2 regions of the Clostridium chromiireducens genome follow, and region 1 is predicted to be linked to the other one. Evidence: predicted binding sites of a transcription regulator. Region 1 holds the regulator's gene; the other holds the start of a gene.
What was found. The regulator CtsR, encoded in region 1, represses protease genes until heat stress. The targets are predictions, from matches to a motif close to AAGGTCAANNAAGGTCAAAT.
Positions count from the first base shown of each region.

Region 2: clpB (ATP-dependent chaperone ClpB) is a predicted target of CtsR. The motif match lies at 11,571-11,590, and genes of this name have one in related genera.

Region 1 is NZ_QXDJ01000006.1:2,231-18,861, reverse strand. Features, by position in the region: gene ispD (2-C-methyl-D-erythritol 4-phosphate cytidylyltransferase) at 1-355, opposite strand, end outside; gene D2A34_RS20630 (PIN/TRAM domain-containing protein) at 376-1,476, opposite strand; gene disA (DNA integrity scanning diadenylate cyclase DisA) at 1,719-2,783, opposite strand; gene radA (DNA repair protein RadA) at 3,066-4,442, opposite strand; gene D2A34_RS20615 (glutaredoxin family protein) at 4,882-5,109, shown strand; gene trxB (thioredoxin-disulfide reductase) at 5,203-6,135, opposite strand; gene D2A34_RS20605 (ATP-dependent Clp protease ATP-binding subunit) at 6,271-8,739, opposite strand; gene D2A34_RS20600 (protein arginine kinase) at 8,765-9,781, opposite strand; gene D2A34_RS20595 (UvrB/UvrC motif-containing protein) at 9,774-10,358, opposite strand; gene D2A34_RS20590 (CtsR family transcriptional regulator) at 10,374-10,835, opposite strand; gene D2A34_RS20585 (MBL fold metallo-hydrolase) at 11,021-11,659, shown strand; gene D2A34_RS20580 (DUF362 domain-containing protein) at 11,961-12,131, opposite strand; gene D2A34_RS20575 (heavy-metal-associated domain-containing protein) at 12,255-12,458, opposite strand; gene D2A34_RS20570 (PSP1 domain-containing protein) at 12,470-13,375, opposite strand; gene D2A34_RS20565 (DNA polymerase III subunit delta') at 13,379-14,311, opposite strand; gene D2A34_RS20560 (cyclic-di-AMP receptor) at 14,331-14,663, opposite strand; gene tmk (dTMP kinase) at 14,737-15,378, opposite strand; gene D2A34_RS20550 (sigma factor G inhibitor Gin) at 15,418-15,606, opposite strand; gene D2A34_RS20545 (zinc-binding metallopeptidase family protein) at 16,044-16,631, shown strand, end outside.
Region 2 is NZ_QXDJ01000008.1:67,435-84,065, reverse strand. Features, by position in the region: gene D2A34_RS23705 (thiamine phosphate synthase) at 157-798, opposite strand; gene thiF (sulfur carrier protein ThiS adenylyltransferase ThiF) at 925-1,731, opposite strand; TPP riboswitch at 1,835-1,943, opposite strand; gene D2A34_RS23695 (DUF5808 domain-containing protein) at 2,005-3,129, opposite strand; gene D2A34_RS23690 (GntR family transcriptional regulator) at 3,133-3,516, opposite strand; gene D2A34_RS23685 (PspC domain-containing protein) at 3,800-4,021, shown strand; gene D2A34_RS23680 (ECF transporter S component) at 4,188-4,784, shown strand; gene D2A34_RS23675 (ABC transporter ATP-binding protein) at 5,046-5,795, shown strand; gene D2A34_RS23670 (ABC transporter permease) at 5,792-6,811, shown strand; gene D2A34_RS23665 (TetR/AcrR family transcriptional regulator) at 6,837-7,502, shown strand; gene D2A34_RS23660 (HlyD family secretion protein) at 7,560-8,708, shown strand; gene clpB (ATP-dependent chaperone ClpB) at 8,864-11,476, opposite strand; gene D2A34_RS23650 (CBS domain-containing protein) at 11,747-12,124, shown strand; gene D2A34_RS23645 (helix-turn-helix transcriptional regulator) at 12,245-13,510, opposite strand; gene D2A34_RS23640 (helix-turn-helix transcriptional regulator) at 13,535-14,836, opposite strand; gene D2A34_RS23635 (YtxH domain-containing protein) at 15,092-15,265, opposite strand; gene D2A34_RS23630 (ribonuclease H1 domain-containing protein) at 15,359-16,303, opposite strand; gene D2A34_RS23625 (YkvA family protein) at 16,369-16,631, opposite strand, start outside.

The DNA of each region.
Region 1 (16,631 bases):
TAATTGCATCATTTATTATTCGCTCTGATACAAATGGTCTCGCTCCATCATGTATTAATACAATATTGGTGTTTTCCATTTCAATTAAAGCCTTATACACAGACTCCTGTCTTTCATTACCTCCAAATACTATCTTATCAACTACTAATCCATATCTATCCAACACTTCATCTTTACAGTAATCCTTCTCTTCTTCTGGAATAACTAAAACAATGTTGTCTATTGATTTATTTTTGATAAATTGCTTTAATGTGTAATAAATAATAGGCTTTCCATCTAAGTCAATATACTGCTTGCTCTGAGAACATCCCATCCTTTTTCCTTTTCCTCCAGCTAACACTATAGCACTTACCATATAGAAAAATCTCCTTAATTTTAATTATCTTTTGGTTTTGCAAAAATCATTCTTCCTGCTGCAGTCTGCAGTACTGACGTAACTATAACATCCGTTGTTTGTCCTATATATTTTCTTCCACTTTCTACAACAATCATAGTTCCGTCTTCTAAATAAGCTACCCCTTGGCTTGATTCTTTTCCATCCTTAACTATATCAATTTTCATCTCTTCTCCTGGTAATACAACAGGCTTGATAGCATTTGATAGTTCGTTTATATTTAGTACTGGAACCCCTTGAAACTCAGCCACTTTATTTAAGTTATAATCATTAGTTATAACTTTCCCTTCTATCTTTTGAGCAAGTTTTAATAGTTTTGCATCAACTTCTGCAATTTTAGGAAAATCATCATCTACGATCTGAGTTTCTATTGATAATTCCTTTTGTATTTTATTTAATATATCTAATCCTCTTCTTCCTCTATTTCTTTTTAAAGAATCCGAAGAATCTGAGATATGTCTCAATTCATCCAACACAAAATTAGGTATAACTAGTGGTCCTTCAATAAATCCTGTTTCACAAATATCAAATATTCTCCCATCAATTATAACTGACGTATCCAACACTTTTGGAATTCCTATAGTAGAGTCCTTTATTGTGTCCTTAGCCTTCTTTTCTCTTATTACAGGTTTCTTAATATTAACCAGAAGTGCCGTTATATCTTCTTTTTTCTTAATCATTATCTCTGCACCTATTATAGCTGCTAAAATATTTAATAGAATCAATAATATCGGTCCTATTATACTAATATCATTAATTGGCTTTGCAATAAATGTCATAAGAACTAAACTAATAATGGCCCCTATAGTTCCATAAATTATTTCTGTTATGCTCATTTTTTGCATGCTTTTTTCAATATATTCAATCAGATTAGAAATACCTTTATATATAATGGGAGAAATAATATATAATATAAGTCCAAAAATAAAAGATATAATAATAACGAATGCAACTCTAGCCATAGTCGTTGAAAGGTAGGCTAAACTAGCAATTTGAGGGATTGTAAGTAATATTTCAGATATAAAATATCCTACTATCAACCCAATTACCGAGAAAATTCCCCTTAATATTTTTTTTAACACATACTTCACCTCCTTCTAATTATTTACATAGTTGTGTTATTTTAATCATATTCTTAATATTTTCTCTGTATTATTAATTATAGCATACAATAACTTCATCTAAAATGAATAATTTATTAAGTTTACTTAATAAATTCATACATATGCAAAAAGACTGACTCAAAATATGTTTATGCTTAATTAAAACAGAACTATTCTCTTCTATTTGTAATCAACTTTTATTCTAAGACAGTTTTTTATTCTTATATTTCTTTTTTTAGTGACACCTGCTCCTTGATTCGCTTTAATCCATCCTTAATAGCTGTAGCTCTGGCTTCTCCAATTCCTTCAACATTGTCTAAGTCACTTATATCTGCATCTATTATATTACTTAATTCTTTAAATTCCTTTATCAGATTATCAATAACATTTGATGGTATTCTAGGCACTTTACTCAAAACTCTATACCCCTTAGGAGAGATTAGTGTATCCATAAGAGAAGTTCCTCCGTGTCCTAACGCCCTGGAAATTGCATCTAAATCTAATAACTCTGATGAATTTAACTTTTGAATATGTTCATATACATCACCATACTGTAATCCATCTTTACAGTAATCTCTTATTAATAATATTCCATCACGTTCTATGTGTTTAACTAATTCATTAAGCTGCATGGATATTAGTCTTCCTTCATTACCAAGTTCTAAAATATACATATTAATTTCTTCTACTATTCTCATTACCATTTCTGTTCTTTGAATAGCAGTGACAACATCAAAAAGGGTTGTTAAATCCTGAAACTCCAGTAAATTTAGATTATTAATAACACGCTCGAGCACAGACACATATTTCTCTAATGTTTGAAGAGCTTGATTAGCCTTTCCTAAAATTACACTGCTTTCTCTTAATACATACTTTATATCACCTTTGTACATAGTTATTATATTTCTTCTTTGTGAGATCGCAATTACAATATTATTAGTTTGCTTTGCTACTCTATGAGCCGTCCGATGCCTAGTTCCTGTCTCATAGGTTGGAATAGACGAATCTGGGATTAGCTGAGCATTAGCACAAACTATCCTTTTCAAATCACCTGTTATTACAATAGCTCCATCCATTTTAGCTAGTTCGTATGCGTAGGATGGAGTATATTCTGCGTTTATATAAAATCCACCATCCACGAGTTTCATCACTTCCTCGTCATCACCTATAACTAGCAACCCTCCTGTTTTAGCTCTTAATATATTTTCAAGACCTTCCCTTAGTTGAGTGCCTGGGCACATTATCTTTAAGACATTTTTTATTCCTATTCCCTTTTCTATTCTCATACACTCACCCATTTCCTAAAAATCTTATTTATTATTTGTCGTTAATTATATTATCTACTTAAATATATAAATTAAAATTCTATGCTGTTATATTTAATTTTAGAGTTACCTAATAATTAATTCCTTAAAACCCAAAATTTAAAGTTTAATCTCTAAAAACTATAATACTATAATAACTATAATCTCTCAATAATATTTATGAAATATAAGTTATAATATATGTTTTTGTAGAAAAGCACTTATAAATGAGGTCTAAAAATTATATCAATCATATACACTATTTTAATTATTATATATATGTTTTATTACATCAATTAAAGTTTTTAATTCAATTATTTCTATTTTTTTTAGTTTGTTTTCTTTTAGAAAAGAACCCTTTGGCACATATACTTTTTTGAATCCCATTCTCTCAAGTTCCTTAACTCTACTTTCTAACGATGGTACTTTCTTTAATTCTCCAGTTAACCCTACATCACCTATAAATGCAATGTTCGATTCAATGCCTTGCTGCTTTACAGACGATACAATACTCATTATTACAGCTAAGTTAATGCCTTGTTCTCTTATTTTCATACCTCCGGTAGTTTTGATGATAACATTTTTATCGTAAAGGCTAATTCCTCCACGCTGCTCTAATATCGATATTAATGTGTTCAACTTATCTTTCCCCAGCGTTTCGCCTATACGCGTTGGATATGGTGTAAAACTTTTTGAAACTAGACTCTCTATCTCTGTAATGATCGACCTCGTTCCTTCTTTGATCACGGTTAATGCACTTCCAGATACAATTTCACCTTCCTCACGCTTTGTCATAAAAAACTCCGATGGATTATCTATTGAAATTATACCTCTCTCGCACATTTGAAAAAATCCATTTTCAATACCGCCAAATCTATTTTTAGAGCTTACAAGCACACGTAACTCTTCATCATTATCATCCTCTATTATAAGCACTGTATCAACTAAATGTTCTAGCGCTCTTAGACCTGCTAGCTCATCACTTTTAGTCATCTGTCCAACTATAATAACAACCCTAGGCCTCTTTTCATTTTTAGCAATCTGAAGTAATGCATTAGCACATTCCATAGTTTGTGTTGGAGACCCTGCTCTAGCTGGCAATGACGATTCCATTGTAAATGTCTGAATACTATCAATGATTACTATATCTGGATCTATTTCCTCAACTGCATCCAAAACATTATCCAGACTTGTCTCCTGTAATACCCATATACTTTCATGAATTTTTTTTAGAATCCTATCAGCTCTATTTTTTATTTGACTGTCACTTTCTTCTCCGGATGCATAGATTACTTTATAACCCCTTTGTGCCACTGCATCTGAAATTTGAAGTAGTAATGTTGATTTTCCTGCACCTGGTCTGGCTGTTATGATTGAGATTGAGTCCTTTACAATTCCTCCACCCATTACTCTATCAAATTCATTTATACCTGTAATTATTCTATCATTTTTATTTGAAACTATTTCAAATAGTTTTTTTATAGGTTTTTTAGATGTTTGTCTCGCTCTAGTTCCAGCATTTTTTAATTCAATAGAAATTTCCTCAAGTGTATTCCACTGGCTACACGTCGGGCACTTTCCTAACCATTTAATACTCTCAAAGCCACAGCTGGCACATCTGTACAATGTTTTCTTTTTCATAAGTAGTCCTTTCTACTATTTAAGAAGATAGTATTTAAATATTTATTCCATTTAGATTTACTAACTCATATATTAAAATTTTGGGTATCTTTGTATTTAATGCTTATTATTATATTATATACTTCTTGTTTCTTAGCATATTTAATTAATTGTTGCAAAAACTATTTTTAGTAATAAAATAAGTCGATAGCCTATAGTAAATATAAGTTATATTAATAATATCTCTGAATAAAAATTAACTATAATTCAAATTTCATTACAATATGGCATTTACTCACACTTACTTTAAAAATGAATTTAATGATTATGTATTAACTCTAACTTATGCAATTATAATATGATATAGTAATATTATTTAATGAAACAATATTGCTGATATATATTTTTTATATTATAATATTATTAAACAATAATAACTATTAATTAAGGAGGCATATTTATGGTAAAGGTATATACTACCAATAGTTGTCCTTGGTGTGTTAAAGCAAAAAATTATCTTAGATCAGAAAATATTGAGTTTGAAGAACTAAATGTTCAAGATGACATGAACGCTAGAGAAGAAATGATAAGTAAATCTAAGCAAATGGGTGTTCCTGTTCTTGATATTGATAATAATATTATTATAGGATTCGATAAAACTGCTATTTTAAAGGCTCTAGGCAAGTAATTGAGAGGCGATATTTCGCCTCTTTATTTTTTTATAGTATCTAAATATTTCTTTTAAATTATATCTTTATATATAATTACATTATTAACTCTATTATTTCTTATTTAATATATATTTCTCAGCATTTAGTAATGCAATTGTACCATCTGCAACAGCAGTTGTTATTTGCCTGTATCTCTTCTGTCTAACATCTCCTGCAGCATATACACCTTTAATGTTTGTTTGCATATCTTCATCCGCTATTATATACCCTTGAGCATTTAAGTTTAGATAATCTTTTATAAATTCAGTTCTTGGCTCAGTTCCAATGCACCCAAAAACTGCATTCATCTCCAAACTGCGAACTTCTTGTGTTTTCGTATTCTTAATAGTTACTGATTGCAAAAACTCATTTCCACTTGCTTCTATCAAATCTTCATTCAACAGTACTTCTATTTTAGGATGATTGAATACTTCATCTATTAATGCCTGTTCACCTTTAAAATAATCATATCTTCTTATTAAATATACTTTTTCAGCAAATCTAGTTAAGAATATCGATTCCTCTAAAGCCGAATTTCCACCTCCCACAACAGCTACCCTTTTCCCCTGATAAATTGCTCCATCACAAATTGCACAATAGTGTATTCCTCTTCCTGAAAATTCGCTTTCTTGTGGGATAGGTAACTTTTTAGGGGCTGCTCCTGTTGCAACTATCACTGCTTTAGGTTCATATATATATGATTCAGTCTCAATTGTCTTTTTATCATCTGATATATCTATATTTTGAATTGAATCAAATTCATCAATTATAGCTCCAAGTTCTCTTGCCTGCTCTTGAAATATATCTGCTAAATCTCCACCATCTATACTTTTAAATCCTGGATAATTCTCTATTGTATAACTATTTCGAACTTGCCCACCTACAATCTCATTTTCTAATAGTAATACATTTAATTTAGCCCTTCCTGCATACATTGCCGCTGTGAGTCCTGCTGGACCTCCACCAATTATGATTAAGTCTAAATTCCTTTTCTCTTTACTCATTTTAATCTTTCTCCTATTCTCAATACATATCATAAATAAATTATAACATATAACTTATTTATAATAATATTTAATAAAATGAGCTGCTTCAATATTCTCGTTATCTTATGCTCTGAAACAGCTCATTATATTTGATCAATTTTTATTCATTTCTAAATTACTTTCAACTAACCTTTTAAATACAAGTATATTTTCTGATTCACTAACTTTTACTCTATCTCCAATTTTAATATTTCCCTGTAAAATTTCTTCGCTTAATCTATCTTCTATTTCTTTTATAATGAGCCTTCTTAATGGCCTTGCACCATAATCAAGATCAATACCCTTACTCAATAAGAATTTTCTACTGTCATCTTGAAACTCCAAGTATATTTCTCTTGCTTCAAGCCTTTTCCTTATAGAATCAAGCATTAAATCTACAATTTGATTTAAATCTTCATCACTTAATTTGTGGAATACTATAGTATCATCTATTCTATTTAAGAACTCTGGTCTGAATTTTTGCTTTAACTCACCTAATATGTTTTCTTTCATTTTTTCATACTCGGTTTCATCGCCAGCGCTAGTTGTGTTAAATCCTATACTCTTCTGCTTTTTTATTTGATGCGCTCCAACGTTTGAAGTCATTATTATAATTGTATTCTTGAAATTAACAATCTTACCCTTTCCGTCAGTAAGTCTACCATCTTCCATAATTTGAAGTAATATATTGAACACTTCTGGATTTGCTTTCTCAATCTCATCTAAAAGCACTATTGAATACGGCTTTCTTCTAACAGCCTCTGTAAGCTGACCTCCATCTTCATATCCTACATAACCTGGTGGAGATCCTATTAATCTAGATACAGAATGACTTTCCATATACTCGGACATGTCAACCCTTATAATGTTATTCTCATTACCAAACATTGCTTCTGCAAGTGCCTTAGAAAGTTCTGTTTTACCAACTCCAGTCGGTCCCAAGAATATAAAACTTCCAATCGGTCTACTAGGGTCCTTTATTCCAACTCTTGCTCTTCTTACTGCTCTAGCAATAGACTTCACTGCCTCATTTTGCCCAACAACTCTTTTGTGAAGTATGTTCTCAAGGTTTAACAATCTCTCACTCTCAGATTCTGTTAACTTTTGAATTGGAATCTTTGTCCATGATGATACTACGTTAGCTATTTTTTCTGCATCTACAACTAGTAATTTAATTGAGTTCTGAGTATCCCAATTATTCTTCATATTACTTAATTTATCTTTTAAAGTTCTTTCTTTATCCCTTAGATTTGCTGCTCTCTCAAAATCTTGGACTCTTATAGCTTCTTCTTTTTCTTTACTTATATTCTCAATCTTCTCTTCTAAATCCTTTAAATCTGGTGGTGCTGTTAAATTTTGTATTCTTACCTTTGCTGCTCCTTCATCAATTAAATCAATAGCTTTATCTGGCATAAATCTATCTGTTATATATCTATCTGATAAATTTACAGCCGCTTCTAGTGCTTCATCTGTAATCTCAACTCTATGATGGGCTTCATACTTATCCCTTAATCCTTTTAAAATTTCTAACGTCTCTTCTTTAGTAGGCTCTCCTACCGTTATTGGCTGAAATCTTCTTTCAAGAGCAGAATCCTTTTCTATATACTTTCTGTATTCATCAATTGTTGTAGCACCAATGCATTGAATTTCTCCTCTTGCTAAAGCTGGCTTTAATATATTTGAAGCATCAATAGCACCTTCTGCTCCTCCGGCACCTATTATTGTATGAATTTCATCAATGAAAATAATAATGTTTTTATCCCTAACTATTTCTTCCATTGTTTTTTTAAGTCTTTCTTCAAATTCTCCTCTATATTTTGCACCTGCTATCATCGATGTTAAATCTAAAGAAACAACTCTCTTATTTTTTAATATTTCAGGAATATTTCCTTCAACTATTCGCTGAGCTAACCCCTCAACTACAGCAGTCTTACCAACTCCTGGTTCACCTATTAAACATGGATTATTTTTTATTCTTCGGCAAAGAATTTCTAGCAATCTTTGTGTCTCATTATCTCTTCCAATCACAGGATCTAATCCGCCTTCTCTAGATAAAGCTGTTAAATCTCTACCATACTTATCAAGCATAGGTGTATTGGCCTTTTTATTATCCATAGTACTTTTGTCACTTACTTTATCTTCATAATTGCCAGATAAAAATACAACTAATTCCTCACTTATGACTGCAAAATTTATATTTAAACTCTTCAGAATTGTATAAGCCATTCCTTCTTCTTGATTAAGTAATGCTAATAGGATATGTTCCGGGCTTACATATTTATGATTTAACTTCTTAGCTGCCGCAAAACTTTCATCTACTAATCTTTTTGTTCTTGGTGTTAATAAAATATTATCATCTGTTCTCTTAATATCTCCATAACCCAAATATCTTTGTATCATCGTTCTAATTTTATCACTATCAACACCATGCTTTTTTAGCAATTTGGCTGAATATCCGTCTTCTTTTAAAATACCTAGAAGCATATGTTCGGTTCCAACGTAACCGTGCTTAAACTTTTCAGATTCATTTTCAGCCTCTAGAATTACCGCTTGAGCCCTTTCTGTTAATTTATTGTATTCCATATCTTTCAAACCTCCTATCTTTTCGTCATGTCAATATTTCCTTTACGATTTTTGCTCTTTCATACTTACTTTCCTTTTCATCTAAGGATCTTCCCAAATGATTTTGAAGTGATGAATTATTTGCAAGTATAAATAATTTATCCAATTTATTTTTTTCAACATCTATAAGTGATAATTCTGATCCTAATCTAACACTAGATAATAAATCGATTGTTTCCTTCGGATCCAAAAGAATTGCAGACTTTAATATTCCATATGCTCTGTATACTCTATCTTCTAATTCATATCTGCATTTATTAAGTAATATTTCCCTAAACTTATTTTCTTCACCAATTAAATCTAAAACGGCCTCTTTCAATTTATTTATAATATTTTCCTCAGATAAACCTAATGTTGTTTTGTTGCTTACTCTATATAAATTGCCATAACCTTTTGTACCATCCAAATAGATGCTCTTTATTGTAATTCCAATCTTACCAATACTTTTTGAAACATTTTTAATTTCTTCACTCATTGCAAGCGCTGGTAAATGAAGTATTACTGATGCTTTCAATCCTGTTCCAATATTTTCTGGTGATGTTGTTAAATAGCCTAAAGTCTCATCAAATGCATAATCAAAGTTTTTTTCTATTTTGTCGTCAACATTTGTTGCAATTTTAAACGCTTCCTCTAAATTCAGCCCTTGACTTACATACTGAAGATTAATATGATCTCTAGCATTCACCATAATACTTAAAGTTTCTTCTTTATTAATAATAAATGACCCTTTATCTGAATTCTTAAGAAGCTCTTCACTTATTAAGTCCTTTTCTAAATAGTGTTTACTAAAATCCTCTTTTGTATTCCAAATCTCATGCAATGTAATTTCTTCATTAATTAGTTCATCTTTGAGAACATTATATATATTCTTGCCATTATCTCTGCCTTTTATATAGTTTAATTTATTTGGAAAAGGTAAATCACTAAAATTTCTAGCTAATAATATTTTGCTACTCAATACAATTCCATTATCTTCATCCTTATTATCAGTCCAGCTATTCATTGCAATTCTCCTCCTTTACACTTTGAAGGACATTAGCAGCATTATTTCGTTCTAATATATATAATTCTAGCTTCTTAATCTCATCTCGTACAATCGCTGCTCTTTCATATTCTTCATCTATAATTAATTTCTGCATTTCTTCTTTTAAATCCTTTAGCCTTCGTTTTTGAACTAATTCTCTTCCTTTTACCTTTGGAATCTTGCCTACATGTTTTACTCCAGCCTGCAAGCTCTTTATTCTTGGTTCAAGTACAACTTTGAAATCTTTGTAGCAATCAGAACACCCTAGCTTTCCAGATCTTTTAAATTCATTGTAGGTTAATCCACAACTTGAACAAACTATTTCCTTTATTTTATTATTATCAATACTACTTTTATTACTCTCAGTATTAGATAACATTTCTGTTAACATTCCTTGAAGCGGGAAATTAATATTTTGAGCCATAGAATTTAAAAAAGGAATATTTGCTATGTCCTTTACACAATTTTCACATAACCAAACCTCATGCTTCTGTCCATTCATCACTGTAATTAAATTTACTTTTGCATCATTTTTTCCACATTTTTCACACAACATGTATATCCCCACCTTTTAAGATAAAATTACCATAATCATTGCTTTTAAAATATCAGCTCTTAATTTATTTTTATTATCTGCTGAAGCCAAACTTCTATCATTTATTGCGATTTTCATTACTTCGCATTCTCGTTCTTCGATGACTCCTGATTCAAATAAATGATTTAATAAAGCATGAGCATTATGATATGTTATTGTATCGCCTATACTTTGATTTATTATTTCCTCTCTTTGATTGGAGTTGTCGTATTCTAATTGCTTAATAGCTATATGACCACCTCCACCTCTTTTACTTTCAATTAAGTATCCTCTTTCATAAGTAAATCTAGTTGTTAACACATAATTGATCTGAGATGGTGCACATCTAAACTGATCTGCCAATTCATTTCTTTGTATAAAAACTACATTATCTGTATCTGCATTTTCATTAAACATTTGTTTTATAAATTCTTCTATTATATCTGAAAGTCTTGCCATAACATCACCTGCTTAAACTTTTATTTTTGTTTTTGACTTACTTTGACTTTATACTATTATACTATATCTTTTTTGCTTTTTAAAGCATCAATATAAGTTTATGATTATTTCTAGTTTTATCTGTTAATAATATATATTAATAGGCGTATGGACTTATTAGTAAAATTAATTTATGGAGGTTTTTTATGCAAATAACTTGGTACGGACATTCATGTTTTCTTATAAAAACATCCATGGGAAAGAGAATTTTAATTGACCCATTTGATAGCAGCTTAGGATATGATAATAATTTTCCAAAATGTGATTTAATTACTATTAGCAATAATCATTTTGATAGTTCATATATAAACGACTTAAATCTTAAAACTAAAGTTATTAATGAAACTGGAGAATTTGATATTAATTTCATTAAGGTGGAAGGTATAAATTCATTTCATGATAAATATAATGGCTTAAAAAGAGGACCTAATATTATTTATATATTTAATGACAATAAATATTCCTTATGTCACTTAGGCGATTTAGGGCATATTCCCTGCGTATCAATATTAGAAAAATTAAAAAATATTGATATTTTATTCATACCTATAGGTGGACACTTTACCTTAAACGGACATGAAGCTGCAAAACTTTGTAAATTGATTTCTCCTAAATACATAATCCCTATGCACTATAAAACAAATAAAACCTCTCTCTACTTAGATGACCCTAAAAATTTTATCATATCAATGAAAAATATAAAGAAAGTACACTCCAATATATTAGATACCACTGAATTAGGCTCAGACTTGAAAACCAATTGTATATTATTAACTCTTCCATAGTTAAAAGTTATTTTATCACATCAAAGATCTTATATAACAAAAATAATTTATGTATCAGCCAAATAAATTAAAGTTCTACCTATTGCTTAATTGCTTATACTATAATTATTTGAATATAAGTTTATATAAACTTATTTTATCATTTTATCATTTTATAAATACATACCATTTTATAAATAAAAAAATCTGCTTCGCAGACTGTGTGTCTCTGCTACTATCAAAAGTTATTCACAGATTTTACTTTATTATAATTTCCTAAAGAATAAAAAAAAGACCGTCATAAGACGATCTCTCTTTTCTATTACTCTTGGTTTGGAGCTCCTACTGGACAAACATTAGCACAGTTTCCACAATCGATACAAGAATCTGCATCGATAACGAATAGAGTATCTCCTTGAGTTATAGCACTAACTGGACATTCTCCAGCGCATGCTCCACAGCTAACACATGAATCATTAATAACAAATGCCATCTAGAACACCTCCTAATAAATTGTGGTAATTAACCTCTTACATTTTAACATGTATTCTGATGTTTTTAAAGTCTTTTGTTATATAGGCATTTTATTTTTTAAAATTACTATTATATATTGGGATTAAATAACTATATAACCCAAGTCCTCTATATAATTGATCGTTTTCTGGATATTAAAAAAACTATCATTATATATAACAGTTATTTCTTTCTTTACTAAAGATATCTCTGTAGCTATCACCCCTGAATTAGTGACAATCACATCTTGAATTATTTTGGCATCATTTTGAGATTCCATATTACAAATCTTAATAACAGATTTCATAGAAATCCCTCCTATTCCTCATTAATAAGATTCTTTAATAATTTCTTATCTTCTTCAGAGTCAACAATTAATTTAATATTATTTTCATCAATTGTATCTTCATATTTTCCTGAAACAAGTTCTACATCTGTTATCTTAAATTCTTCGACTACCTCTTCGTCTCCTCTCCTAACTTTAACCTTGACAATTTCTTTGACTATTGAATTTCCAATAACTTCTCCATTTCCAGTATCCGTCTTAACTATGGAACCGACCTTAGGTAACCTTTTCCTAATACCCTCATATGTAGTTTGCTCATAATTTAGACAACACATTAATCTTCCACATATTCCAGATATCTTAGTTGGATTTAGCGAAAGGTTCTGCTCTTTTGCCATCTTTATTGATACTGATGCAAAGTCACCTAAAAAAGTTGAACAACACATTGATCTTCCACAAGGTCCAAGGCCACCGACCATTTTGGCTTCATCCCTAACTCCTATTTGCCTTAGTTCTATTCTAGTCTTAAATATAGTGGCTAAATCTTTAACCAGCTCTCTAAAGTCAACTCTGCCATCCGCTGTAAAATAAAATATAACTTTATGGTTATCAAATGTATATTCTACATCTATTAATTTCATATCCAATTTATGTTCTTGTATTTTTTCTAAACATATATTTAATGCTTCTTTTTCCTTTTCTTTATTTTCTTTATGTTTATTAATATCATTTTCATCAGCTATCCTGATAACATTTTTTAATGGTGAAACTATATCCTCTTCCCTAATTCCCTTAATTCCAATAACACATTCACCAAATTCTATACCTCTAGCTGTTTCTACAATTGCATAATCTCCCTTTTTAATAGGCAATTCTGATGGGCTAAAATAATAAATTTTTCCTGCCTTTTTAAATCTTACTCCTATAACATTTATCATTAATTATACCTCCGCAAATCCCATAAGCAGTACACTTACAGTCATTGAATAGTTTGTATTACTATTAAAATTTATTCTTGCTTCTTCTATGTATTCTAACATACTATTTAACTTTTTATAAGATATTCCTCTTGATATATCTTTTATTTTATATTCTTTATCAGAATTAACAATAAGCTCATTGTTATTTAATTCTTTAAAAAGCATAATATCTCTTATATATGATAAAAGTATATTTAATAATTCTACTTTATCTTCTTTTGAATTCTTAAGTAACTCTTCATATTTTAAAACTATTCCTTGCTCTCTTTTTAAAATATCTTCAAAAAGACCAATGCATATGTCTCTTAAATTTTTCAGTTTTTCATCGTTTATAAACTTATCTACTTTTCCTGGAATACCAGAACTATATGCTAGTGCAGACTTTTTATCATCTAAAGTTAAATCAGCATAGTTGTTATCAATATAATTTAAAATCTCTTCTTTACTTAATGGGGTTAGTTTATATATTTGACATCTTGACTTTATAGTATCTAAAATTATTTCTAAAGAATCACTCAGTAGTATTAAGTATACCCCATGTGGAGGCTCTTCAATAGTTTTAAGTAGTGCATTTTGAGCTTGAACAGTCAGTTTATCACACCTATATAATATTAATACTTTTTTATCTCCTTCATAAGGTTTTTTATTAACTTCATTTATTATATTTCTGACGTCATCTACACCGAAAGAATTAGAAGACGGGTAATACTTTACTATATCTACACTTTCTACTCCATTCTTATCCTTTATGATGTGATTTGATATACACTTTGCTATTATACTCTTTCCAATCCCATCATTTCCAACTATTAAATTTGCATGAGAAAATGAGTCATTCAAAGCTCTATTATGTATACTATCAATAATGTTTTTATGCCCAATAATTTTTCTCAACGCTTATCTCTCCCTGGTATCATATTTTTACAAACTTATCTACATCCAGTACAAATATAGTAGCTCCCCCTACATCAATCTGAACAGGGTACTGTTGCATATATCCGCCTTCACTTCCACCAAAGGTAGTAGGTGTAACTAAAGTTTCTTTTCTTTTCTTACATATATTTTTTATGATATCAATAACAACCTCAACCCTTTTTTCCTCAACACCTACCAGTAATGTAGTATTACCAGACTTAAGGAATCCACCTGTTGTTGCTAATTTTGTAACTCTATAATTCTCTTCTGTTAATACCTCTATAACATCACTTGAATCCTCATCCTGAACAATTGCAATTATCAATTTCATCATAATTACCACCCTTAAAATAATACTAATTAATTATATATTATTTTACCATAAATAATATCCTTTTTATTAGTTAGTTTATATTTGTCCAAATTCTTGGTTTTAAAATATTTTTTATTTGATCGATTACACTTTCTTTTGATTTACTAGCATCTATTTTAACGATTCTATCTTTATTATTTTCAAAAATAATGTTATATCCTTCTCGAACTCTTTGATGAAAATCTAATTTTTCTAAATCCAATCTATTAATTTCTCTGCAATCATTATTACTAATTCTCTCTAATCCAATTTGTGGATCAAGATCAAATAGAACTGATATATCAGGCATATATTCTCCAATAGCAAATTTATTTATGCTCATAATTTCTTCAATACCTAAATCCCTTGCATGTCCCTGATACGCTAGCGAGGAGTCTACAAACCTATCGCAAAGAACTATCGCACCTTCCTCTAATGCTGGGATAACTTTCTCCACAAGATGCTGCCTTCTTGCTGCCGCGTAAAGTAACGCTTCGGTTCTAGCATCCATGGCCTTATTCTCTTTACTTAATACAACTTGTCTTATTTGTTCAGATATTGTAATTCCACCAGGTTCTCGAGTCTTTATACAATTCAAATTATTATCTATAATCCAATTATATATTGAATCAATTGCTGTTGTTTTTCCAGTGCCCTCTCCACCTTCAAAAACTATAAATAAACCTTTTTTCATTATGAATCCCTACCTTAAATTATGTCTAGGTAAAATAATTTAACATTTAGCATGCTCATCAAATAAAATAACCTTAACTTTATCCTTATAATCATCATACTCCGGATCAGATGCGCTTGTTCTTACAATTTTTTCTTCGCATGCTCTACAAATCATTTCCCCATTCAATATTATACCATCACTATCAATTGCACCACACATGAAACATAATTTATTTGAATTTTCCATATACTATTCCCCCTTAATTTTCTAATACTTCTAAAATTATTACCACATTAATTATTTTTAATACAATTGCCAGTGGTAAATAATTTGTTTTATTAAATTTATATTTTTTCATTTACTGGTAACAATAATATATAGAGAAATAAATTTATATTACGTAAACATATTAATGGTGTTTAACAAATGTTATGCTTTCAAATCTAATGTTTAGCATAACTCTCATTGCATACTTACTTATGTGATAATTAATGGCTTGTGTCAATCATTACATATAAAATATTTTATTTATGTAGAACTTATGCATTTTAAACTAACTATAAATATGTTAACAGTAAAAAGAAAAATAAGAAAGGAGAACTTACTGTAAAACAAAGCAAAACATGTACTATATATAAAATTTAGTAATTTGCTTTTGTATGTTTGAGTAAGAAATTAAATTTATGAAACAAAAAATCATTTCATTTTTGTCTACCTGTAATGATGATATTAAAAATTTATGTACTTACTTATATGAAAACCCTGAAGAAAGTTATAAAGAATTCAACGCTTCTAATCATATCTGCGATTTATTGTATAAATATAATTTTGAAATTACTAGAAATTTCTTAAATATCGAGAACTCATTTATGGCACAAAAGGGAGTTGGCCATCCAAAAATTTGTTACCTTTGTGAATATGATGCTATAACTGATGAAGGACACATCACTGGGCATAATATGGTTACTTCTATATCTGTTTCAGCTACTCTTGCTCTAGGAAACATAATAGATGATATAGGTGGATCAGTAATAATAATTGGATGTCCTGGCGAGTATTTAGGTGGAACTAAAGCCACTATGGTTAATCAAGGTGTATTTGATGACATTGATGTAGTAATGTTAGCTCACCCTGATACCTCTACTTGTGAGAGTGGCTCATCATCAGCAATCATTCCTTTAGGTATTAAATTTGAGAGTGAACGTAAACTATCATTCTTAAACAAAAATTCCTATACATCCTTAGATGCTGTTTTATTAACACTTAATATC
Region 2 (16,631 bases), on a different contig from region 1:
AATAGCATCTATTCTCAGTGCTATAAATTCGCTATATTTCAGCTTAATATATCTTTCTTTAAAGAGTTTATAATGAACACATAAGATTTACAAGTACTTTATTCATAATAATTTGTTCAAATGTTTATAGTATGAAATAAAATATAAATAACATGATTATTTATGGAAATTACTTATTAATTCCTTAGGATTTTCACTCTTCATTAAGCTTGACATTAAAGCAATTCCTTTCGCTCCAGCACATATTACTTCCTTATAATTATTTTCTCCAATACCTCCTATTCCAATTATCGGAATACATATTTTTTTTGATAGATGTTCTATTTCTTTTACACCTCTAGGCTCAAGAAACTTCTTACAATCAGTTTGAAATACATGCCCATAGATAACATAATCCGCACCCATTTCATATGCTTTTATCCCTTCTTCATAACTATGTATTGAAACGCCTATTATTTTATATACCTTATATTTATTCCCATCAACTTTAAAGTTATCCACCAAACTATTTTCGCCGTTAATGCTTTCTGTGTATAATTTTTCATTAATGTTAATAAAATCTTTAAACGAAAGTTGAACCCCATCTGCTTGAATTTTTCTCGCTACATTAATGTTCGAATTAATAATCAATTTTATATTTGTATTTTTTAATTTATCTTTAATAGTTAAAGAGAGCTTCAAAAGCCCTTCTTCATCAAGATCTTTTTCTCTGATAACTAAATAGTCTAATGATGATTTTGATATATTATTTATTTGTTCATAGAAATCTCCGCAAAGAATTCTATTAGTTATTCCCATTAAAATCACAGACTTTCCCCCGTATTTTCAAATTTACTAAATATTTAAGTTGATGTATCTGCAAATATTTTCACAAATACATCGTTAAAAGAAGCTCTACTAAAAGCGATTACTTTTAGCTTTGTATTAAACATCATTCTCATCTAAAATCAGCCTTAGTGCCATATTAGCCTCGTGGCAAGCTGCTATCCCAACTCTAGGAGCCATTAATCCTTCATTTATTTTAGCTGCATTCTCAAAATCTCCGCACATATATAATCTAGAGTTAACTCTTTTACTTACTATTAGATTATTTGAATAATATCCAGCCATACCTGACGCAGAAATTATCTTTGGTTTTTCAGTTTGAAGTAAAACTTCCCTTACTATCATTGCTTTATTTTCAGGCCCATCAAATGCTTCAATTACAATATCCATATCTTCAAATAATCCCTTAATATTATTATCATTTATACAAATATCAATATTCTCAACTTCTATAAACGGATTTATTTCTGAAAGTATGTCTTTTAATGCATCACATTTTTTCATCCCAATATGCTTAATAAAATATTGCTGCCTATTTAAATTACTTGGTTCCACTACATCGAAATCAATTATTTTAAGATATCCAACTCCAATTCTCCCTAGTGCTAACGCCACTGTTGATCCAAGCCCTCCTAGCCCAGCAATTGCTACTCTTGCTTTTTTTACTTTTTCATGTACTTTTGGGGTGTGCCTACTTACCATTAATGCCTCAAGTTCTTCCTTCTTAGGAATTTCTCCACGTTTAATTAATGTAACTTTATCCCCTTCCTTTAATTCATAATCCTCTTTAATAGGAAAACCATTCAAAATAATTATGTCCGCATCTTTCTTTACATTTTCTTTAACTGCAAAAGCTGTGATTTTATCATCTACAAACATTTCATTTTCATTTACTAAAACTCTCAATTTAATATCCCCCTTCAAAATTTAAATAAATAAAAAGGACTTACCATAAGGTAAGTCCCATAAAATTCATACATTTATTTACCAATCAGACTAATAAATAAATTTATTTTATTTACTGCTTCCCTACGGTGGTATTAACCACGTCAGGTTAAAAGAGTTAAAGCAAATAAGCTTCTCTCAGCCAATTATAATTGGCACCCCTAGCCTTCTATTTTATTATTGAAATTAGTAATAATTACATATTACCACTTTACTTTTATCAATTCAAATCATTTATATATTAAATACAGCCATAATTATAATTATTCCTATCAATACTGCTACCAAAATCAACAAAGCAGCCTTACCTAGTATGTGTGCGTAATTAAAATCTAATCCGTACCCAATTCTTTTTGGTACTATATTAGCTGGATCATTAGGATTGTGGTAGAATATTCCCCCGATATAATTTATATCATCATCATTATAAATTTCTTTTTCATCAGAAATACTATCTGATTTTAGCTGATTTGCCTTTTTAGTACTATAAATCAAATAAGTCATAGGAAAGAATATTACACCTATTGTTATAACAATGAATATAAAATTTGAAACATCATTAAATTTCATAATTCCTACAACAAGTAATACTCCATACAAAATCATTAGTGAGACTCCGATAGATATAATACCTAACATTTGAGTCATGGATTTATTTAAAAATGATTTTTTTAATATCAGTGAACTAAGTGTTCCCCCATTAAATCTAGTATTATCTTTTTTGGCTTGAATTTTAGCAGAAAAGAACATACTAAAAACACATATCATTGATACTAATGGCAGCATCACAACTTGAAGTTTACCAGTAAATGTTGTTGAATCAACCCAATTATCCGGACCATTTATACCAAAATGAACTGGAACCATTTTAGGTAATGATGATAATCTTGATATTGTTATTAAGAACCCCAATACAGATATTGCGACCGCTACATAAAATAACATTAAATTAAGATTTCTACTAGTATTGCCTTTCCCAATTTGTACATACACTTTATTTTCTGATTTTTTCTCCCAACCTATATTCTTTTTTACAATCTTGAGTTTCTTATTAGCTAAATAGCATGAATATAAATTTATGAATGCCAATAGATATGAATAAACTATAATAATATATACCTTTTGAATAAAATAAAATGCGCATATAAATAATATAAAACAAATTGCTGTTAATGTTAGAACTCTCTTATTATAATTCTTTATAATACTTATAACTCTGCTCTCTCTTCTATACTTTTCAGGAACTCTTACTCCAAAAATCAATCCTTCTACATTAAAATCATTAATTCTATAACTTTGCCATAATATCAACATTGTAATTATTAGTACTAAAAATAATAATATTATTTGTTCATTCATGACCTATTCACCCTTCCTATAATCGTTAAATATTTTTTCAATTTTTTCTTTTATCTTATCAAGGGATATTCCTCTGTTAATACATTCCGCCACATAAATTCCCATATCTTCATTTAATTTATCTTTAAATATTTCTTTACTATAAGTAAAGTCTAATGATATAACAGCTCCCTTTCTTCTATCAATTTTTATATATCCTTCATCTTTCAATAATGAATAACTCTTATTTACAGTATGCATATTAACTCCAATATCCTCTGCTAAACCCCTAACTGATGGCAGCTCATCTCCTTCCGATAATTCTTTATTAGCAATTCCAATTATGATTTGATTCTTTATCTGAAGATAAATCGGAACTTCTGAGTCAAAATCCAACTTTAAGATCATTATTTAATCCCCTTTCGTTCTATCTGTTATATATAATATATAACAGATGAATCAAATAATCAATAGTATTTCATAATTGCCTACACTTACCAAAAACATGTTAATTATAGCTTAACATCTTATGATTTTCTTATTTTTATATAAAGATACGCTGAACCCACTATCAAACCATAAATTCTTCTTTATAATATATATTAACAATACTAATAAGATATTGAGAATCTAGTGTTTATTCGAAGCAATCTAAAAATAGCACATAATAAAATTATGGATGGTGATCATAATGATTGAAAAAAAGAAGTTATATAAGGATGTTTCTAGGAAGAAAATTTCTGGTGTATTAGCAGGATTCTCTGATTATATTAATGGTGATGTTACCTTAATTAGAATATTATTTATATTACTAACAATAAAATTTTCTTATATCTGCATTATTGGATATATTGCATGTGCAGTCGTAATGCCTGATAAACAAGATATATTCAATGATACTAATCAATATTAACTAAAAATATATTTATAAAATATTGAAAATAAGGTTGAACATTTTTTCTAAAATGATAAAATACTATTTGTCGGTATTTCTTTGGAAACTGAACGGAAATTATATATTTTATAGATTTTTCCGAATTATATCCATAATATTAAGGAATAAGAACGGAGGTATTTTTATGGAACAAAATTATGTTAAATCAAAATTTTCAGTTAGGCAGATAACAATGGTTGGAATGCTTTCTGCAATTTCAATATTTTTAGGACTAACAGGTCTTGGTTTTATACCTATTCCACCTGTAAGAGCTACTATAATGCATATACCTGTAATAATAGGTGCCATTGTAGAGGGCCCTATCGTAGGAACACTAGTTGGCTTAGTTTTTGGTTTATTTTCAATGTATCAAAATTTTACAGCGCCTGGTCCTACATCATTTATATTTTGGAATCCGATAATTGCATTAGTGCCTAGGATTTTAATTGGAATTGTAGCCTATTATGTGTATATTATCACCAGAAATAGGTTTAAAAATCAAAGTGTAAGTATTGCTATAGCTTCAATATGTGCTACCTTGATTAACACAATAGGGGTTTTAGGACTAACTTATGTCTTTTACTTAGAGAGATACTCAGCTACTCTTGGAATTAATCCTCAAACTGCTGGCATTGCGATAGCAACCATTGGAGTTACAAATGGGATTCCTGAAGCCATAGTTAGTGCAGTGATCTCAATCCCTATAATAATAACAATGATAAAAATTAGAAATAAGAGATAATAATATAAGTTTAATTAATCTACATAGATTATCTTTTTAAGAAGTGCCTTTGCTTATGCACTTCTTTTATATTGTCAATATTAATTATTTACTGTTATATAAATTCATTTATTGAATATATATAAATATAATATTATAATAATAATAATATAAATATCTTAATAATTAATACATCATCATACAAATTGAAGGCTTTGTATTTTTTTTATATCATCAAAATGAGTGATTACTCACTTATTATATTTAGAAAGGAATTTGATTATGCAAAATAAAGTTAGTGGTATGCTTGATTCTTATTGTATAAAAGTCGAAAATGTTAATAAATCTTTTGGGAAGAAACAAGTTCTTTTTGATATTAGCTTAGATATACCCTATTCTCAAATTCTAGGTTTACTTGGTCCATCAGGTTCTGGAAAATCAACCTTAGTTAAGATGATTGCAGGGATAGATATTGCAACTAGTGGTTCTGTCTATTTACTAAACGAAAAAATGCCTAAGTTATCACTGATGAATAAAATTGGATACATGGCTCAATCAGATGCATTATATGAGGAGCTTACTGCTGAGGAAAATATTAAATTTTTTGCTTCAATGTATGGACTTTCAGGAAATGATCTAAAGCAAAGAATTTCTGAAGTGATGAATCTTGTTAATTTATCGGATCATCTAAAAAAACAAGTAAAACAATATTCTGGTGGTATGAAACGTCGATTATCTCTTGCTATTGCGCTTGTTCACGAACCGCCTATTTTAATATTAGATGAACCTACTGTTGGTATTGATCCCGTTCTTCGTAGGTCTATCTGGGAGGAACTATACAAGTTAAAAGATAGTGGTACTACTATTATTATCACTACTCATGTAATGGATGAAGTTGAAAAATGCAATAACTTAGGAATGATTCGTGATGGTAAACTAATCGCTGTAGGCTCTCCTGCTGAAATCAAGCATAATTCTAACTCAAGTACTATTGAAGAAGCATTTTTATATTATGGAGGTGCATCAAAATGAGGGTGAAAGCAATTGTAATTAGAATCTTACTTCAACTTGCCCATGATAAACGTACAATTGGATTGATGATTCTAGCGCCAATATTAGTTTTGACTTTAATGTCGTTTATATTTGATGGATCAAATTATCATCCTAAAATCGGAGTAATAAATGCCCCTATTAGCATTGTAAATAAATTAGAAGATAATGATGCTAAAATAATTCGATATACAGAAAATGATGCCTATTATGCCCTTAGCCTTTCAGAAGTTGATGCAATAATAAATTTTGAAAATGGAATCCCTAAAATAACTTTAGAAGGTAGTGACCCGAGCAAAAGTCAAGCTGTTATAAAACTTGTACAAAATGCAACTCAGCAGCTAGCATCAATTGCAGCCAAACCAGACATAACCTATCTATATGGTTATGAAAATATGTCTAGTTTTGATAATTTTGGACCTATACTAATTGGTTTCTTTGTATTCTTCTTCGTCTTCCTAGTGGCAGGTGTATCATTTCTTGGAGAGCGTACTTCTGGCACACTTGAAAGAATACTATCGACGCCACTTCGCAGATGGGAAATTGTTTTAGGTTATCTTCTTGGATTTGGAGTTTTTACTATAATACAATCTGCTCTTATCGCCTGGTACTCAATTAATGTTCTTAACATCATGATGATAGGCTCTTTTCCACTAGTAATCCTTGTAACCATATTAACTGCAATGGTAGCTCTTAGCATTGGTACTTTTATATCTGCTTTTGCCAATAATGAACTTCAAATGATTCAGTTTATACCAATAATTGTAGTGCCACAAGTATTCTTTTCTGGCCTCTTTGATTTAAGCACTATGTCAACTTGGCTGCAATCTTTTGGACACTTTATGCCTTTGTGGTATTCAGCTGATGCCCTTAGAAATATTATGATCCGTGGAAAAGGTTGGAGTGATATTTCATTTGATGTCTTAATTTTATTATTAATTTGTATATTTTTTATGGTTTTAAATATATTAGCTCTAAAAAAATATCGAAAAATATAACCATAATTAAGGGGGAACTAAATTGATGGAAAAAAAATCTTTAAAAGAACTTATGAACCTAAATAATGTAGAACATAATATGACTGAAAAACAAATAAATATACTTAGTGCTGCAATAGAACTTTTTTCTGAAAAAGGATATGAAGCCACAGCTACTAGTGAAATTGCTAAAAAAGCTGGAGTCGCAGAAGGGACTATTTTTAGGTATTACAAAACTAAAAAAGATCTTTTATTTGCCATTCCAGCGGCCTTATCTAAAGCATCTTTATTTGAGATTTTTATTAATGATTTTAACGAGATATTAAACGAAGAGCATGAAACTTTTGAGAGATTTTTAAGAAAAATAGTGCTAAATAGACTGAAATTTGTTAATGAAACTGGGCCAATATTAAAGGTCATAATTCAAGAGGTGCCGTTTCATCCTGAGCTTAGAAGTAAAATTCTAAGCACTGTAATCTTTCCTGTAATCAAAAAAGGCACATCAATTATTGATAAGTTTAAAGAACAAGGCGATCTTATAGATATACCAAGTATTTCAATTATTAGACTAATAGCAACTTCTATATTTGGATATATTTTTCTTCACAATATCGCACTCCCTGAACTAAAAAATAATGATGACGAATTGGAATATCTAATACAGTATATCATTAATGGAGTTTGCCTAAATAATAAAACCAAAAACTTATAGGCTCAGTATAAATTCACATAAAAAAATAATATAAATTCATTAGTAAAGGGTGGTCATATGAAAAAATTATTTATGTGTAGCTTAACGGTCTTATTTCTAACTACGGGTTGTTCTTTAAATTCTGATACCTTAACTTTAAAGGGAGATATTCAAAATAATATTGTACCTGCAACTAGTATAGTCTCTGGTAAAATCGTAGAAATGAAAAAAAATCAAGGAGAAGTTGTGAAAAAAGGCGATGTGATTGCTGTAATAGATAATGTTACTCAAAAATATACAGTTGATCAAACGCAAGCCATTGTAAATATAAAAAAAGCGAAACTTGATGAGTTAAAAGTAGGAACTCGTCCTGAACAAATAGAGCAAGCCGAAGCACAAGCTCGGGCTGCCAAGTATCAATTAGATCTTTTAACTGCTGGCAATAGAAGCGAGCAAATAAAACAAGCTGAAGATGAGGTATCAATTTCTGAAACCTCTGTAAATTCAGCTCAAGCAAATTATGACTATATAAAAAATCAGTATAACAACACTTCTCAGTTATATGATAAAGATGCAGTTCCTAAAAATACATTAGATGACGCAAAGCTAAAACTAGATACTACTTCAGACCAGCTTTCTACAGCCAAATATAAACTCGAAAGCGCCCAGCAACAGCTAAAGCTTTTAAAAGATGGATCCACTAGTGAATCTATCAACATTGCTCAAGCAAATTATGATGCTGCCAATGCTCAATTGAACTTACTTAAAAATGGCTCTACAAAACAAGCTATAGATGCAGCACAGGCTGATTTAGACCAAGCTGTTGCCCAATTAAATCAGGCTCAGAACAATTTAAACAACTATAATATCGTCGCATTAAACGATGGTATAGTAATAAGTAAAAATTTCTCCCTAGGTGATGTAGTTAATGTAGGTAGTGATATTGCTGATATAGCAATATCAAATGAATTGTACGTACTTTGCTATATCCCTGATGAACACTTGGACAAGATCTCTTATAACCAATCACTAAATGTTGTAACTTCAACTGGAAATCAAACCGGCTCAGTAAACTATATTGCATTAAAACATGAATATACACCAAAAGATAAACAATCAACTGCTGATAGTAAACATATAGCCACTAAGATAAAAGTATCAATAAATGATTCAGATGGTAAATTAAAATCAGGAATGACCGCAGATGTTCAAATTCCCATAAAATAGCTATGGGGTAACTTGCCGAAAGGTAGTGGACTATGTTGTTTCGGTTGCTATAGAATATGCAACACTGCACAAAATAGTCTACTACCTTTCTAGTGTTATCCACATATTAACGCACATGCAAAAGGAAACTCATACTTCTTCACTACTACAGTAAGTTATTGCTTAAGAGGTGATAAAACAGGCACTATAGTAATTTCTTCGTCATTTCCATCAATCATAACCTTAGACCCATAACTTAACTCACCCTTTATTATCATTCTAGCAAGTCTATTTTCAAGTGTGTTTTGAATATATCTCTTCAATGGTCTTGCCCCATAAACCACATCATATCCTTCTCTTGCTATTATTGTTTTTGCTTCATCGGTAACTTCTATTTCAATGTTCTTATCTCTTAATCTTGAGCTTACCTCTCTTAAGAATATATCTATTATCTTCTTAATCCCAGATTCAGATAATGGTTTAAACATTATAGTGTCATCAACTCTATTTAGGAATTCTGGTTTAAATCTTGACTTTAAGACACTCATTACTTTTCCCCTTATTCCTTCATCCACATTCTCTTCATTAGTATTTTCCAATAAATATTCGCTTCCAATGTTTGAAGTCATAATTATTATTGTATTTTTAAAATCTACCGTTTTACCCTTATTATCAGTTAGTCTACCATCATCTAATATTTGCAAAAATATATTAAAGACATCTTCATGTGCCTTTTCAATTTCATCAAATAGAATTACACTATATGGGCTTCTCCTTACTGCTTCTGTTAATTGTCCTCCTTCATCGTATCCTACATATCCTGGAGGCGCTCCAACTAATCTAGATACTGAATGTTTCTCCATATACTCTGACATATCTATACGAATTATATTTTCTTCTGAATCAAATAGATTTCTAGCTAGTGTCTTAGCGAGCTCTGTCTTTCCGACCCCTGTAGGTCCTAAGAAAATAAATGATCCGATTGGCCTATTGATATCTTTAAGTCCTGCCCTTGCTCTAAGTATAGCATTTGTTACAGCTTCAATAGCCTCGCCCTGTCCTATTACTCTAGCAGCCATTTCATCTTCTAACCTTAATAGTTTTTCTCTTTCACCTTCAAGTAAGTTAGTCACTGGAATTCCTGTCCATTTAGAAAGTACTGCAGATACTTCTTGTTCGGTTACTTCCTCTTTTAACAAAGCACCTTCATAATTATCTCTTAACTCAATTTCCTTTTGCTTAATCTCCTCTTCTAATGCTGGAATTTTACTATATTGAATTTCAGCGACTCTATTATAGTCAAAATTCCTTTGAGCGATCTCGATTTCTCCTCTAGCATCATCCAACTCACTTTTCAATGTTTTTATTGTAATAATCTGTTCCTTTTCTTTTGTATATTTTGCAGTCATTTCATCATTCTTCTCTTTTAATTCTGCAAGTTCTTTTTCAACATCTTCTAGTCTATTTAATGATCCTTCATCTTTTTCTTTTGATAAAGCTTCTTTTTCAATTTCTAATTTAAATATTTTTCTTCTTATAACATCAAGTTCAGTTGGAAGAGAATCAATTTCTGATCTTATCATAGCACCTGCTTCATCAATTAAATCAATTGCCTTGTCAGGCATATATCTGTCCTGAATGTATCTATCAGAAAGCTTTGCTGCTGCTACTATTGCTGAATCGTGAATTCTAATACCATGATGAATTTCAAATCTTTCTTTTAACCCTCTTAAAATGGCTATAGTGTCATCAACAGTCGGTTCATCTATAATTACTGGCTGAAATCTTCTTTCTAACGCTTTATCCTTTTCAATATATTTTCTATATTCATCAAATGTTGTAGCACCGATACAATGTAGTTCTCCTCTTGCTAATAGCGGCTTAATTAAATTTCCGGCATCCATTGCTCCATCAGTTTTACCCGCTCCAACTATAGTGTGAATTTCATCTATGAATAATAATATTCTACCCTCGCTGCTTTGAACTTCTTTCAGCACAGCTTTTAGCCTTTCTTCAAATTCACCTCTATACTTAGCTCCAGCAATTAATGATCCCATATCTAATGCAAAAATAATTTTATCTTTTAACCCTTCCGGAACATCTCCTCTAACTATTCTCTCCGCTAAACCTTCAATTATTGCTGTCTTACCAACACCTGGTTCACCTATTAATACTGGATTATTCTTTGTTCTTCTGGATAGAATTCTTATAGTTCTTCTTATTTCTTCATCTCTTCCAATAACAGGATCAAGTTTATGCTTTTTAGCAAGTTCAACTAAATTAGTTCCATACTTAGCCAAGGCATCATATGTTCCTTCCGGATCTTGAGTTTCAACTCTTTGACTTCCCCTAATCTCAGAAAGTACTTTTAAAAACGTATCTCTAGTTATATTGTATTGTTTCAATATCTTAGAAACTTGATTATTATTATTTACATCTATAATAGCAATCATTAAATGTTCAACACTAACATACGAATCTTCAAATTGCTTTGAAATTTCCTCAGCTTTAATCAATACTTCTTCTACTTTTCTTGTAATATATACATTTCCAATACCTTCACCTAAAACTTTTGGCATTGACTCTAATTCTTTGTTCACAGCATCTTTTAAGTTTTTTACTTGTATACCCATCTTAGTAAGAATATTAGGTACTAACCCATCTTCTTGATGAATAAGCGCTGCAAAAAGATGGATTATATCTATTTGCTGGTGATTGAACTTAACTGCTGTAACATTTGCATCATTTAATGCTTGTTGTACTCTTAGTGTCATTTTATCAATATTCATACTTAATCCTCCTAAATTTCTATATTAATTTTTTAATTTTTAATATTTTTTGTTCTCTACCTAAATAATTTCTCTTTACTTATATAATAATACATAGGTCAAAGAAAGTCAAAGTTTGTTTGAAGGTTTTTATATATTTTATTAGTATAAAGATTTATTTTAAATTTCATTGTTTTGTAGTACAATGAAATTATAATTATCTACATACATATCTAGTCATATATTAATTAATGATTTAGGAATACTAAATTTTTAAAAGAGGTGATAATAATGAAAATAAGTTCTATTATAAAACCAAATTTTCATACCATAAATGTAAACGATACTATAAATCAAGCTTTAGATTTAATGGACAAACTAAATGTTAATGGTATGCCAGTAGTAGATAACAAAGAGAAACTTGTCGGAATGGTAGTTAAAGCCGACATATATAGATTTATGGTACATCCAGGTCACTATGTTAGTTGCCCTGTTGAATGGGTTATGTCTAAATCAGTAATACTCGCGCAACCTGATGAAGAGATAATTGCAGTTTCAAAGCGTTTGAGAGAAAATGATATCATTGCTATGCCTGTGGTTGAAGACGAAAGAATTGTGGGTGTAATTAACATCGAAGATTTGTTAGATTATTTCCTAAAAGTTGAATAAGTTTTATATATAGTTACCATGTATCTATATAATTTATTAGCTATTTTACAACAAAAAGGTAGGAGGATTCTTTATAATAAAGCGTCCTCCTACCTTTTTATCTTCGGATGTCAAAAAATATTATATTTTCTTATCTACAGCTAAAGCTAAATTAAAATACTTTAATGAATCTGCTGTAGATCCAAGCTCATAATACAACTTGCCCATATCTATATATCTATTTTTCCTTTCATCTCTCGTTCCAAATTTGAACAAAGAATCTAATGATAAATTCATATATTTCTCCGCTTCGGCATATCTATTCATTCTTTGGAGAATTACTCCTTTTAAGTAATATGACTTTTCAATTAGTTTTATATTATCTGTAATAATTGCTAAATTTAATGCTTCCTCTGTAATTTTATAAGATATTTCATATTCTAAATTATCGATAAGTATTTTAGTGCAATAATTTAAAAATTCTACGTTTTTTTCTATATTATCTGTAGGAAATATTTTTATTCCTTCTTGTATTTCTGCAATTGCTTTATCTTTCTCTCCTATTTCAAAATAATATTTTCCATAGTTTCCATGTGATAACGCTAACGAAATAGGATTATACTTTTGATATTCAAAAGCTTTATTTTTATATTCATCAACACTATCCTTATTTAGTTTAATACATACAGCTGCATAGATATGATATATTTTACCTTTACTTTCATCAGTTTTAAGATTCTCAACATAACCTATGATTTCTGATAATATACTATAAGCTTCTTCTGATTTTCTTATATTCTGATAACATAACGCCTCATTATAACCTACTAAACAATATTCTATACCATCAAAGCCATCCTTTTTTTGTTGGAACATTTCTCTTAACTTACTATAGTAAGAAATAGCTTCTATGTATTCTCCATTCTGAGAAAGATACCTAGCCATATCTTTAAAATATATAACTGTATTTTCTTCATTATTATTTCTTTGGTAGAGGTCATAATACTGAGAAACTATCAATTGGATATTTTCAGCCTTATTCTCTTCCACATAATAAGAAAATAAGATGTGTATCAATTCGAAAGCTAAATCATAGTATTTATACTTAAGTGCGTAACTCAAATTATCTTTTAACTTATTCTCAGACTCTTTATCACATGAAATATTTTTTTTAATCATCTTTAGATTATTCAATATCTGCTCGTAAACATCTTCTACCAAATAGTCTAAATCAATTTCAATCTTTTCTGATATAAATTTTAATAATTCTTTATCTGCTTTAATTTTTCCATTTTCTATGCAACTCATCTTCGCTATTGATATTTTATTTTCACATAGTTCTTTTAATGTAATGCCTTTGAATATTCTAGCCCTTTTTATCTTTTCACCTATAGACAGTATTTCCAAATATATCACCCATTTACTCATTTTTTAGTTTTTAAAATTTTCTGCCTTGTTATATAACTTTATTCCTTGATTCAAATAATAAGAAGCTTCTTCCTCTTCCTTTTTATCCATGAAATATTTTCCAACCCTCATGGCTAATTCTGCTGCTTTTATTAGTCTTCCACTATTCTTGGCTAGTACATATGTATCAATTAATACACTTTCGGCTTGTTCTAACTTATCATCAATATTAAACATTGTATATTTAATAAGTTTACATTCAATTCTTCTATCAATATCGTTTTCGCCAATACTATTTTCAATATTTTTTAGTATTTTACCACACTGTTCAGTATTTTTTAGTTTTAAATAATTTTTACAAATATCAAGTAATATATCATTTAAACACCCAACACGATTTTGTACACTAACATTCTTAGATATCTCATAATGCTTGAGTGATTCATCTAAATCCCCCAATTCATAGAATAACTTACCTAAATTATGCTCTATATTAACTATGCTCCTGTTATATTGTATCTTTTTATAAACTTCTAATGTTTTCTTTGAGTATTTTATAGCATTTAATAAATCACCTTTTTTATTAAAATCTTCGGCAAGAGAGAATAGATTTTTCGCATAATCTTCATCATTGTATATCTGTTCAAATCTTTTTTTAGCTGAATACGAGTACTGTAGTGCTAAATCCAATTCTTCAATATCATAATATGTTCTAGCCATATTATAATGAATCTCACCCATTAAAAATTCATCTACAATTTTATTATCTAAATAAACTTTTTCAGCTTGTTTTAAGTAGCTGCTTGAAGAATGATACGCCTTCAATTCCAAAGCTATGTTGGCTAAATTTAGAAAAGTTTTTATTATTTGTTCATGATTGGTATTCTTTACGAAGATTACGTTGGCTGATAAAAAAAACTTTTGAGCCATAGGGAAATCTTTTTTATACATATATGATTTCGCTGTTATGAAATATATCATTGCTTTTCTATATTCTAGGTTATATTTGTCACAATAATATAATGCATTATCTATATATCTTTGACCTTTTTCATAATCTCCCTGAAAGATACACGATTCTCCTACCTGCTCATAATAAAGACTTATTTTTTCTGCTTGACTTTCCTCTGATTCCATCAAATATTCGACAGTTGTGTTTAATGCCTCTGCTAAATATTCTAACAAATCTACTGATGGATTTGAACGTCCCGATTCAACTAAACTTATTTGTCCCGGAGTTATTCTGTCTCTAGCCAAATCCTTTAAGGTCATATTTAGTTGCTTTCTTCTTCTTTTTATTTTTTCTCCTAATGATAGAATTTCCATCTTTTCAATCCTTTTCTATTCAACAAATTATTTAATTCATTTAATATAATTTTCTTAATTATAACATAAATTCATAAAAAACTGCATAAAAATATAAATCTACCCCAAATATTATATAATTTAATTTTATTATCCATTTTTATGGATAAAATTATAAAGAAAATAAACAAAAATAAAAAGGCATGAAATTTACTCATACCTTTTTATTTAAAATAATATCATTTATGTTGATATTTTTATAGGCGACTCAAATCATTATCTCATCCAATCTTGAATTCCATGATAAGTAGACTCAGCCACATCTTTCATTCTTCTTCCAGCTCTTTTCATTGTTCTTTGAGTCCTTCTGTTATAGTGTGGCATCATAGCCATTTCAACAGCTACTCCTACTAAAATTCCTGCTACCATTCCCTTTGAAAATCTTTCCATAATCAATAACACCTCTTTAATATTTATTTAATTTTATACAAATAGGTTATGTATTAATTAAAAAGTTATCCAAGTTAATTTTTTCTATTTATTCTAATTTATATTATCTAACAAGTATAAAATAAACTCTTCTTTTTCTTTACTTAATAATTTGGAGATAATTTTTTTGCCCTCTTTATAGTTGCTTCTATATAAACTTATAATCTCCTCAAACTTAATAGTATTAGTAAGTTCATGTTCTTTAATTACTGTATTATTTATGCTAGCGTCAGAATTTTCATCGCTTAAAATTATATTCTCAGCAAAATTAGGTGCTAAACTTAAAATTTTAGATTTCACATCATTATTAGAAACCCTTATTGTATTTTTACTTAACCATTTTTCGATAACTTTATCCGAATTTATTCCTAAACATTCTTTACATTTTTCATCTACAAGCTCATTAAATAAATCCCCCGTATGACTGTCAACTTTTACAAAAATAATTTCAATTCCAGATTTCATTAGCTCCTGCATCTTATTATAATACTCAATAGATGACTCTTCTTTTCTCCCCCATGCTCCAGTTGCATGATGAGCTATGCCTTCATAATCATGAAATACAACAATCTTTTTTTGTCCATTCTCTATAGCATACTCAACAGCTTTAACAGCACCCTTTAATTCACCTGCTATTTGTCTTATGTCTCTTCCTCCTGATAAATTTTTCTCAGCATTACTCTCTATATACTCTACCACATTGTTGTTAACACAAACTACGCCATAAGAGTATCTTCCATCAGAAGAATTATAACTACCATCAACATAAGCATGAATACAGTCCTTAGGATATTTCTCATCACTTTTCTTTAACATTCTGTTACCCTCATTTAAGTAAGCTTTAGCCTCATCTATACTTTCAAAACTCTTATATTTAGCACCTTTAACACCTTTTACATAAGTCAAGCACTCTGCCCATGTATCTACCATAATATTTTCTATACTTCTATTATTATTAAAATCAAATCCCGATTGTATTGCATAAATTTTCTTTGCCATAAATTTTATACTTTCTCCTTTAACTGCATTTCACTTTTTTATTCTATAAAATATAAACTCTTATTTTATAAAGTCGATAAATCCTCTATCACTCCATATAACTTTTCAACATTCTTTGCCCCTGTGAAATTAATTAAATACTCAATTCCTTTTTTTAATACCAAAAGTAAATCATTTTCTCCCTGCCAATTCTCCACAATTATTGGTAATGGAACATCTTTAATAATTTTATTCACTGCAAAAAATGCAACTCCTACATCATCAATTACTCCTATAAAAGGTATATTATTGGGTATTATATTGATTGGTACTGTAATATATGTAATTG